DNA from 3 places in the Lacticaseibacillus huelsenbergensis genome. Region 2 is predicted to be linked to each of the others. Evidence: riboswitches for the same ligand, from Rfam matches in the RefSeq annotation. Region 2 holds a riboswitch; each other region holds the start of a gene.

Region 1 (3,284 bases), 1.1 Mb from region 2:
TTGCTGCTTCGAACTGTCCTTCATCAACGGAAATAATCCCGCCACGGATAATTTCAGAAATGTAGGCGCCAGTGTTAATCGAAACAATCAAAAGCGCTGCGGTGGTGCGATCCATGTTCAGGTGCCAGGCTTGGGCGGCGCCATAATACAAGACCGCTGCCTGAACAATCATTGGCGTGCCACGGAAGACTTCGATATACAAGGAAAGCAGCCAATTGATAACTGCCCGCAAACCGCGCTGTCCCAACTTCTTGGGTTTTGGCGTGGTGCGAATAATCCCGACTAACAGGCCGATGATGAAGCCAACAAGAGTGCCGACCAAGGCCAGTAACAACGTCATACCGGTACCACGCAAGAGCATCGGCCCATACTGTTTCATAATGGCCATGAACCAGTTGCCGCTCTTTTCGGTCGAAGGCTGATTATCGACCGCCTCATTCATCAGGCGTGCCCGATCTTTTTTGGAAATCGTAGCGAGCAGTTCATTGATTTTAGCTTTATTGGGATCGTTTTTCCGCAACCCGATTGCCAGGTTGGTGTCGCTGGCATCGGTTTTAAATCCCTGACCCTTGGCAAAATGGATATACATCAGGTTCGGGTTGGCGCGTTCTGCCGTGATCCCTTCAGGAACTTCGGAAACGTAGCCGTCAATGGTGCCAGACTCCAAGGCCACCCGCATTGCCGGGAAATCGTTCATGGCCGGTTCCTTGACGACCCCTTTGATTTGGTTAATGGCCTGATAGTGATACGTACTGAGCTGCGCTGTCACTTTGGCGCCTTTAAAATCAGCAATGCTCTTGGCTTTTGCATATTTGCTGTCTTTACGGACGACCATGGTCAGATTGGAAATGTAGTACGGATTGGTAAAATCAATCGTTTTGCGCCGATCCGGTGTTGGTGACATCCCGGCGATAATAGCATCGATTTTGCCGGAAGTTAAAGCAGGCGGCAGGCCATCCCAAGAGGTTTTGACCACGACGACTTTCTTGTGCAGTGCTTTGGCGACTTTCCGCGCAATCTGAACATCGTAACCATTAGCGTATTCATGACTGCCTTGAATCTTGACCGCATTATTGGCATCTGTGTTCTGCGTCCAATTGAACGGTGCATAGCCGGCTTCCATACCGACTTTGAATGTGTTGTCATCGCTCGCAGCATTGACTGGCTTAGCAGCAAAACCGCCAAGCAGCAGACTCAATACGAGCCCCAGCACACCCAAACGTGCAACCCAGTGTTTTTTCATAAAATGACATTCTCCCTTCTTGTAGTGGGAAATAGAGCTGGAACCAAAAAATCGACCTTTATTGAACAAGCAATAAAGGTCGATTCCATCGATTTTAGTCATAAACCAGAATCATAGCGCCCCGAAGCAACCTGCTTCGACAGTCCATGAGTTATGCGCTCATGGCCCAATGCGGATCGTCCGAACACGGCCCGACATTTCGGCGGCGGCACTTACGACTGGTTCAACATGATCCGGCACTCCCCAGTTTTCGTTGCCCACCGCAACCTCTATTTCTTGGTGGTGTATTTAAATGTCAAAACCGAGTGTAGCGGAATGGGAGGTGGATGTCAATTGGATGTGAGCGTGAATTGGCGCGGTTAGAAGGCGGTGTGTAAGTGGCATAGGCGTGATGGCCGGTTTTTGGCTATTGCGTCTGAGGTCCATACATACAGACTTCTGCGGCAGTGAACACGTTATGGTGGAAGAAGTTTATATTAGCAGGCATACTTACGAGAAGCATTTTTGAACCGCTGTCAAAACATAGAAACAAAGGCTAAGACATTGTTAAGGATGTGCAGCGCGATGCTATAGCGTAAATCCCCAGTCAGCGCGTAGACGGAACCAAATAGCCATCCCATGGTGCAGTAAACCAAAAGATTGACGGTGAAATGAGGTTCGTGAAGCAAACCAAACACGAAGCCAGAGACCAAGACAACGAAAATTTTGCTCATAATAGTGTTCTTGTTGAAAAAATAGTTAAAGAAAATGCCGCGCAATATAAATTCCTCAATAATTGGTGCCGCTAATACAGCGTCAACACTGGCTAATAATGGCGCAGTTCGAATGAATTTGTTAACAAGCACCTGATTCGTGGCATTGTCCGCGTTGAAAGGCGTGAGAGATTCAACACACAGCAACCCGAAGAGAGACGCAACCCCAATGAGAAATATGAGTATGTTCTTTCTCGAAAGTGGTTTTAGGCCATAGCCATTTGGATTAAAACGTTTCAATTGCCGGAAATATAGCCAATGAAGAAACCAAATGAACGCCCCTTTCAATATTAGTTCAATCACTAGAACTTCATATTGGTCTTGCTGCAATTTGCTGATTGTAAAAAAATCATGGAATTCAGTTAAGATATCAAGCAGTAAGATGCCTGTGAGGAGAAGAGAGTGCTTTAGCAGTGAACCGCCAATGGATATTATTTTCCCCAATTATCTGTCCTTTTTTAGACTTTTGAATGCTATAAAAACTGGACTACATAAATACGCGCCCATTGTAACAATTAGCGTTAATGGTTAACAAGTTTAAAAATAGGCACAGACTAAAAATAAAAACATACAGATTAACAAATGCAAAGCGCAGAAAAATATTTCGATTTTGAAAAAATGACAAAACGTGTTAAATTTGTCTAATAAACTTCTCATAAAAAGAGGCGGGTGCTGATGGCGGAGGAGCCTGTCAAAGTCGGGGCCTATTTACGGGCGTTGCGTCTTGAGGAAAATGACTCATTGGAAGAAATTGCGGCGGGGATTACGACGGCCGCTACTTTGTCACGCTTTGAACGGGGGGAGACCCAGCTCAGTGCAGCCGTTGTTTTAAAACTGTTAACGCGCTTTGATCAAGATGTTGAATTGATGCAACAAGGCTATCGGGCATTGAATCCGGAGAATTTTTTCCAACAGGTTAACCGGGCCACGGTTGCCGGTAAGTCAGCGTTGCAGGTGTTAGCGCAAAAGCAGTATCGCTTGTGGCGACAAACCGGGCTGATTTTTTACCGACTGAATCAGATTAATATTCTGGCCCACAATGGGTATACGGATCCGAGTTTTCAGACAACACCACAGATGAAAGCCGACGTTATCAAGTATTTGAAACGGATTCGGTACTGGGGATTGTATGAGCTTGATCTCTTTGCCGCCACCTTGGTGATCTATGATCATGAGCAACTGATGAGTTTGGTCATGGAGCTGGTTTTGGACTGGCCGGATGTGAAGGGCCATCCAACCCGGAACCAGTATCTGTGGGCGATTTTGACGAATAGCATCGCCTTGCTGAT
Region 2 (3,284 bases):
TTTTCTAGCGGAATCAGTTTGGTCTTATGCTTCACCTTGTACCAAACAAATAAAACGATAAAAAGTGGAATCGACATGTAGGAAATCAGTAGGCGTCCCCATGCAAAATGTTGCACCGCTTGCAAATCCTGACCCACAATCACAATTAAGCTCATGATAATCGCCAAAATCGGGCCAACCGGGAACCATTTTGCATGATATTTTAACTCATGAACATCATGCCCTTGCTTCACAAACGCACGGCGGAAGCGAAAATGCGACACCGCAATCCCAAGCCACGCTAGGAATCCGGTCAGACCGGATGCGGCGACCAACAGTTGGTAAACATGGGGTCCCATGATGCTGGTTAAAAATGTCAAACCACCGACCAGCGTCGTCAGTAGTAAGGCTGCAATCGGAATACCGCGCGTATTCGTTTTTTGAAAAACGCGTGGCGCAAATCCGGATCCGCCCATGGCCCACAACATTCGGGTTGAAGCATACATGCCGGAATTGGCAGACGATAAAACCGATGTCAGAATCACGGCGTTCATCACGCTGGCCGCTCCGGCGAGGCCAATTCGATCAAAAACCAGCGTAAACGGAGAAATTGCCACTTGATCAACACTGGCGCCTAACAGGTTCGGACTGGTATAAGGAATGATGGCGGCAATGACAGCGATAGACAAAATATAGAACAATAAGATCCGCCAAAACACCTGCTTAATCGCCTTGGGAATGCTGGTTTCCGGGGTGGCACTTTCGCCCGCCGTAATTCCGATTAGCTCGGTACCTTGAAAAGAAAACCCTGCAACCACGAAAACCGCTAATGTTGCCGGTAACCCACCAACAAACGGCGCCGCCCCGGTCGTATAATTTTTAAAGCCGATGGGACCGTGTCCGCCCATGATCCCCAGAATGGTCAACAAACCTACGACCAGAAAGACCAGGACAGTGATCACTTTGATTAATGACAGCCAATATTCGGTTTCGCCAAACGACTTAACGGAAATAATGTTAATCGTAAAAATGAGCGCCAAAAAGCCCAGCGAAAACAGCCAGCCCGGCACATCCGGCAACCAGAAGTGCATCACAATGGCCGTTGTTGAAACATCGACGGCAACGGTGATCGCCCAGTTAAACCAGTAGTTCCAACCTAAGGCAAAGCCAAACGCCGGATCAACAAACCGGCTGGCGTACTCTGAAAAGGAACCGGATACCGGCACATAGGTGGCCATTTCGCCTAAACTGGTCATCAGAAAGAACACCATTAACCCGATACCAATATATGCCGCGATAGCGCCGCCCGGGCCGGCAGTTGCAATCGCGCTGCCGCTGGCGACAAAAAGTCCGGTGCCAATACTGCCGCCGAGAGCAATCATTGAAAGATGCCGGGTTTTGAGTTCTCGCTTTACCTGATTCGTTGCTGACTTTGCCACAAATGTACTCCTTTGCTGAATGGGTGAGATGTTAAACGTTGGGTTTGTTACGGTTACAGGGCGTTTAAGCACCAAAAAAACCGGTGGGTGTCAGTAACTAACCCATCGGCTTATTCTACTTCTCGTCATGAATAAACGTGATCCGATTTGTTAGCGCCCCGCGATAGTCGCGACAGTCCAGCAGATGTTATCCACTGACCCAACACCGCCTTACTGAACTAAGCCGGCATTTCGGCACCTTTCCCTTTAACAACTGCGCATCTGGCGTTCAGGCCATTGCAGTTGCGACTGATGAGCGGTGCGACCTCTAATCTTGATTATGGTTCACGTTATCATGTCTTGTTTCTAACGGCAACCGGCTCTCACCCGGTTTTAACTCAATTTTCAGCTTTGCGGATGTCATCGACTAAACTAGCCGTGTCAAAGTGCTGCTTTAAGAACGGTTCGTCATCGGTTGGCAAGTGTAACTGAAAGTCGCTAAACTTTTGTAAAAATAATTCGCCACTGTCGAGCTCAAATCCGAGAATGTGCCCGCCCATGTGATGATCAGCCGACAAAAAGTGCAAATGGAAACCCGGCGATACCGCACCGGCATAAAGATCCGGTGAAAAGTACCCGATCAGCGTGCCTTTGACGTTATCGGCATGGAATTCTTTTTGGCCCGAAGCCGTCTCTGTCAACGTCGGGTAAGGAGGTTGTTGCGGCAACACAGCGCGCGTGTGCATTTGCGTGAAGGTCCCTTCGACCCTAACTGCCGCAAAAAGATTGCTCGTTTGTAACCGATCAAGAACCGCTTTCTGAAACCCGGTCAGATCCAACCCCTGAAGCTTCCCGGCCGAAACATCGTCTTGATAATGAACATTCGCAAACGGCACTTTCTCATCCGCTGCAACTTCACGAACAGTCCCCTGTGCATTCACCTGATAAACTTTGCCGGCTTGAATAATCAACTCGCCATCAAGGCCGGTCAACGTGCCAATACCAGTGTCACCGTGTTGCAACAACGCTTCAATTGTCTGCGTTCCGGCAAACAAACCAGGCACTAACATTGCCAGTGTCCCATGTTGATACAATCGATCCGTTTCCAAAAAGAAGTCCCTCCTTTTGCGCAGGGTTGGGCCTGCAGCCGCCCAGAATCAACCTGCCGCCAACGATTAATAAATCTGGTCAGGCAGCATTGCCGCGCCGAGTTCCGCATTGTCGGAATAATCGACCGGAATGTCAACCAGCACTGGCCCTTTAGTCGCAAACGCTTCATCAAGCACCTTGCCAAGTTCACTCGGTTTATTGACCCGCAGACCCTTGGCACCAAAAGCTTCTGCATACTTCACAAAATCAACCGGACCAAAGTCGACACCTGCTGCCCGACCATATTTCATCTCTTCTTGGAATTTTACCATATCATAATGGCCATCGTTCCAAATAATATGAACCAAATCAGCCTTCAAACGAACGGCTGTTTCTAGCTCTTGCCCCGAGAAAAGGAAGCCGCCATCGCCTGACACTGAAACTGCTTTTTTGCCCGGACGTACCAAAGTCGCCGCAATCGCCCAAGGTAAAGCAACCCCTAGCGTCTGCATCCCATTGGAAAACAGCAAGTGGCGCGGTTCGTAACTCCGAAAATGGCGGGCCATCCAGATATAGTGACTGCCGACGTCCACAGCAACTGTCATATCGTCAGTCACGCGTTTTTGCAATGCGGCCACAATACTGAGCGGGTGTAAGACTTTTTGATCTGAGAGGGCTGGCGGAACATCACTTTCCTGTAATTTGGCCTGTAACTCTGTGAGATACTGCTTGCTTTCAGGCGCAACCTGATAACCCCGCAGTAACGGGACTAAAATATCGAGTGTCTGGGAAATATCA
Region 3 (3,284 bases), 1.3 Mb from region 2:
AACGGGTGTTGTTTTCTGACTGTTGGCAATGGTTGAAATGATCTTTTGGGTGTCTAATTGTGCCATGATGGCCTCCTATTTGGTTGCGGTAGTAGCGTTGTTGGCGGTGGTTGCGGGTGCTGACGAGCTCGGTGCGGCGTAGTGGTGATCGTGCTGAATCAAGTCAGCGTAAGTTTCGCGCGTGACGACCAGCTGAGCTTGGCCATTTTCAACGAAAACGACGGCCGGCCGCGGGTTGCGGTTGTAGTTGGATGCCATGGAGTAGCCATAAGCGCCGGTGTCGAAAACGGCAACGACATCACCTGGCTGCGTGGCGGGCAATGGGGCATCGTCGATTAAAATATCCCCGGATTCGCAGTACTTGCCGACGAGATGGACATGCTCGGTTGGCTTGGCGGTCGGGTGATCGGCAACCACCGCAGTGTATTGCGCCTGATAAAGGGCGGGCCGAATGTTGTCGCCCATGCCGCCGTCAACTGCAACATATGGCCGCAGCCCAGGTACGTCTTTACGGCTGCCGACCGTGTAAAGGCTGTAGCCGGCGGGGCCGACAATCGACCGCCCCGGTTCAATCCAGACTGCCGGAAGCTGCCAATCAAGCTGGCTGCTTTGCGTCTTGAGGGTGCTCAGAATGGCTTTGACAAACGCTTCTGGCGGCAACGGATCATCCTGACTGGTGTAAGCAATCCCGAAACCACCGCCGACATTGAGCACTTGCGGGGTGAAACCGAATTGCCGGTGCCAATTGTCAAGGACAGCCAGCAGCTTTTGGGTGACGGCTTCAAATCCGGCTACTTCAAAAATCTGCGAACCGATATGGGCGTGGATGCCGAGCAGATTCAGATGTTCGTCGGCTAAAATCTGCTTGGCTGCTTCATCTGCCTGTCCGCTTTCAAGATCAAAGCCGAATTTACTATCGGTTTGACCAGTTTGATCATAAGCATGGGTGTGGGCACTAATCCCAGGAGCGACCCGAATCAAAACATCTTGTTGGCCAACTGCTGCGTTCAAGAGCTCATCAAGCAGATCCAATTCATGAAAATTGTCCACGATGATCGTGCCGACGCCGGCATCCAGTGCTTGTTGCAGCTCAGCTTTGCTTTTGTTATTGCCATGAAAGCTGACTTTTGCCATGGGAAAATCGGCGGCCTTAGCCGTGTACAATTCTCCGCCGGAAACCACATCGACGTGAATGTCTTCAGCCTTCGCGATATCGTACATCGCAATGGTCGCAAACGCCTTGGAAGCATAACTGACAGCATAACGGACGTTGGCAGCCTCAAAAACTTGTTTAAACGCGCGAATCTGGTGGCGAATCGCTTCGACATCATACACGTAAAGCGGCGTTTGAAACGTGTGCGCCAGCTGACTGGCCGCAACGCCGCCGATGGTTAATTGACCTTCTTGATTTGTAGCAAAATTCATATCAGGCATCCTCCTTGAGCGTTCACTGGGCCGGTTTCTGGCCCAGTGAACGCGTTACGGCAGGGCAATGGCAAACGAAAAGGGATCCTTTTGTTTGGCCACGCGTCAAACAAAAAGATCCCAACTTGCAATCTACTTGAATGATAGCGCCCCGCTTAGGTTTCTAAGCGACAGTACAGGATTTATTCAACCCTGGCCCAACAGGCTTGCCGATCCCGGCGCCCCCATTTCGGCAACCGCCCCTTTCACCAAACGTCACCGCGAAGGATCTCGCTCGATTCGGATACTCATGTTGGTTGCAACCTCTATCTGTTTATCACCAGACTATAATAAAAAAACGAAAGCGTCAAGAGCGTGAACTGGGCCGGTTAGAAACCGGAGTGTAAGTGGCCTCAGGCGTGATGGCCCGAACTTGGCCATTGCGCCTGAGGTCCTTACACGCAGGTTTCTGGCCCAGTGAACGCGTTAACGAGAGCAGCAGAGAAAACCAGTGAGCGTTAGCCATTGCGCTCAAACTCTTTACATACAGGCACGTTCCTGCACCAACTAACTTTTCGTCACCTGATACCCAAAACTCACTCGCCACCTGTTTGAGCAAAAAAATTAGAAACAAATTTCAACACTTTGTTTCTATGCAATGCCGGTAGAACATGCCGATTTTCCGCCGCCGCTGGGGGTTGTGTTTCTGCGAGAGTCTGCTAAAGTACAAAATAAAATGACAGAGTTCTCATTTGCAGAAACGAGTTGGCGAAACGCGATGTCTGTGAGCGAATAGCTGCGAGTTGCTTGCGATAGAGAACCCATTAGGGAGGCAGTTTATCGTGCGGGTCGTAAAGTTTGGCGGGTCATCATTAGCAAATGGGTCGCAGTTTGCCAAAGTTGTGGCAATCATGAAAGCAAATCCTGCGCGGCAGGTGATGGTGACTAGCGCGCCTGGTAAACGGCATCCCGGTGACGTTAAAGTGACAGACTTGTTGATTCAGTATGCCCAAGCGGTCTTGCGCCATGAAAATGCAACTGCAGTCGTTACCGAAATTGTTGCGCGTTATCACGCAATCGCCGATGATTTCGGACTTGATCCCCAAGTCATGCAGCAAATCAGAAAAGAACTATACCAATTACCGAAAAAGGCATTTGCCAATCGCGATTATCTTCTGGCCGGATTCAAGGCTCGCGGCGAAAAGTTGAATGCGTTTCTGATGACCGCCGTTTTGAATCATGAAGGTATTGAAGCTACTTATGGCGAGCCGAAAGACTTGGGCATCGTGGTGACCGATGATCCGAATGATGCGGAAGTTTCACGTGAAACTTACACGCATTTGGAAACTTTTAGTCGACCGCTGGGTGTGCTGGTGGTGCCTGGGTTCTATGGGTATACCAGTAAAGGTGCCGTTGCCACTTTTTCGCGCGGCGGTTCCGATATCACCGGAGCCATTCTCGCCAACGGTTTTCACGCCGACTTATATGAAAACTTTACCGATGTGGATGGGGTTGCCGCAGCTGATCCGCGTGTGGTGGCAAATCCCCAGATGATTCAGGAAATGACTTATCGGGAAATGCGGGAGCTTTCATATGGTGGGTTTGGCGTTTTTCATGATGAAGCAATTTTGCCAGCCATTGCGGGACAGATTCCCATTAATTTGAAGAACACTAATCATCCCGATGCTCCTGGGACCATGATTGTTCCCGAACAGCATTTTGTTCCGAAGCACGCCATTACCGGCATCGTGAGTTCGCAACACTTCGGCGCCATTTACCTGCATCGTTATCTATTGAATAAGGAAGTCGGTTTTACACTGAAGTTGCTGCAGGTTTTGGAGCGACACGGCATCAGCTACGAGCATATGCCAAGCGGGATT

What was found. Region 2 has a riboswitch for lysine ahead of LHUE1_RS00045 (amino acid permease). Riboswitches for the same ligand answer to the same signal wherever they lie in the genome.
Region 1: linked by a shared signal. The riboswitch ahead of LHUE1_RS04970 (ABC transporter permease subunit) and the one ahead of LHUE1_RS00045 (amino acid permease) in region 2 are both predicted to bind lysine.
Region 3: linked by a shared signal. The riboswitch ahead of lysA (diaminopimelate decarboxylase) and the one ahead of LHUE1_RS00045 (amino acid permease) in region 2 are both predicted to bind lysine.

What each region holds. Positions count from the first base shown of each region.
Region 1 covers NZ_CP120687.1:1,106,738-1,110,021, reverse strand. The annotation lists gene LHUE1_RS04970 (ABC transporter permease subunit) at 1-1,243, opposite strand, end outside; lysine riboswitch at 1,350-1,523, opposite strand; gene LHUE1_RS04965 (CPBP family intramembrane glutamic endopeptidase) at 1,759-2,439, opposite strand; gene LHUE1_RS04960 (helix-turn-helix domain-containing protein) at 2,671-3,284, shown strand, end outside.
Region 2 covers NZ_CP120687.1:10,883-14,166, forward strand. The annotation lists gene LHUE1_RS00045 (amino acid permease) at 1-1,418, opposite strand, end outside; lysine riboswitch at 1,562-1,736, opposite strand; gene budA (acetolactate decarboxylase) at 1,796-2,506, opposite strand; gene alsS (acetolactate synthase AlsS) at 2,573-3,284, opposite strand, start outside.
Region 3 covers NZ_CP120687.1:1,319,081-1,322,364, forward strand. The annotation lists gene dapD (2,3,4,5-tetrahydropyridine-2,6-dicarboxylate N-acetyltransferase) at 1-66, opposite strand, end outside; gene lysA (diaminopimelate decarboxylase) at 76-1,425, opposite strand; lysine riboswitch at 1,562-1,741, opposite strand; gene LHUE1_RS05915 (aspartate kinase) at 2,247-3,284, shown strand, end outside.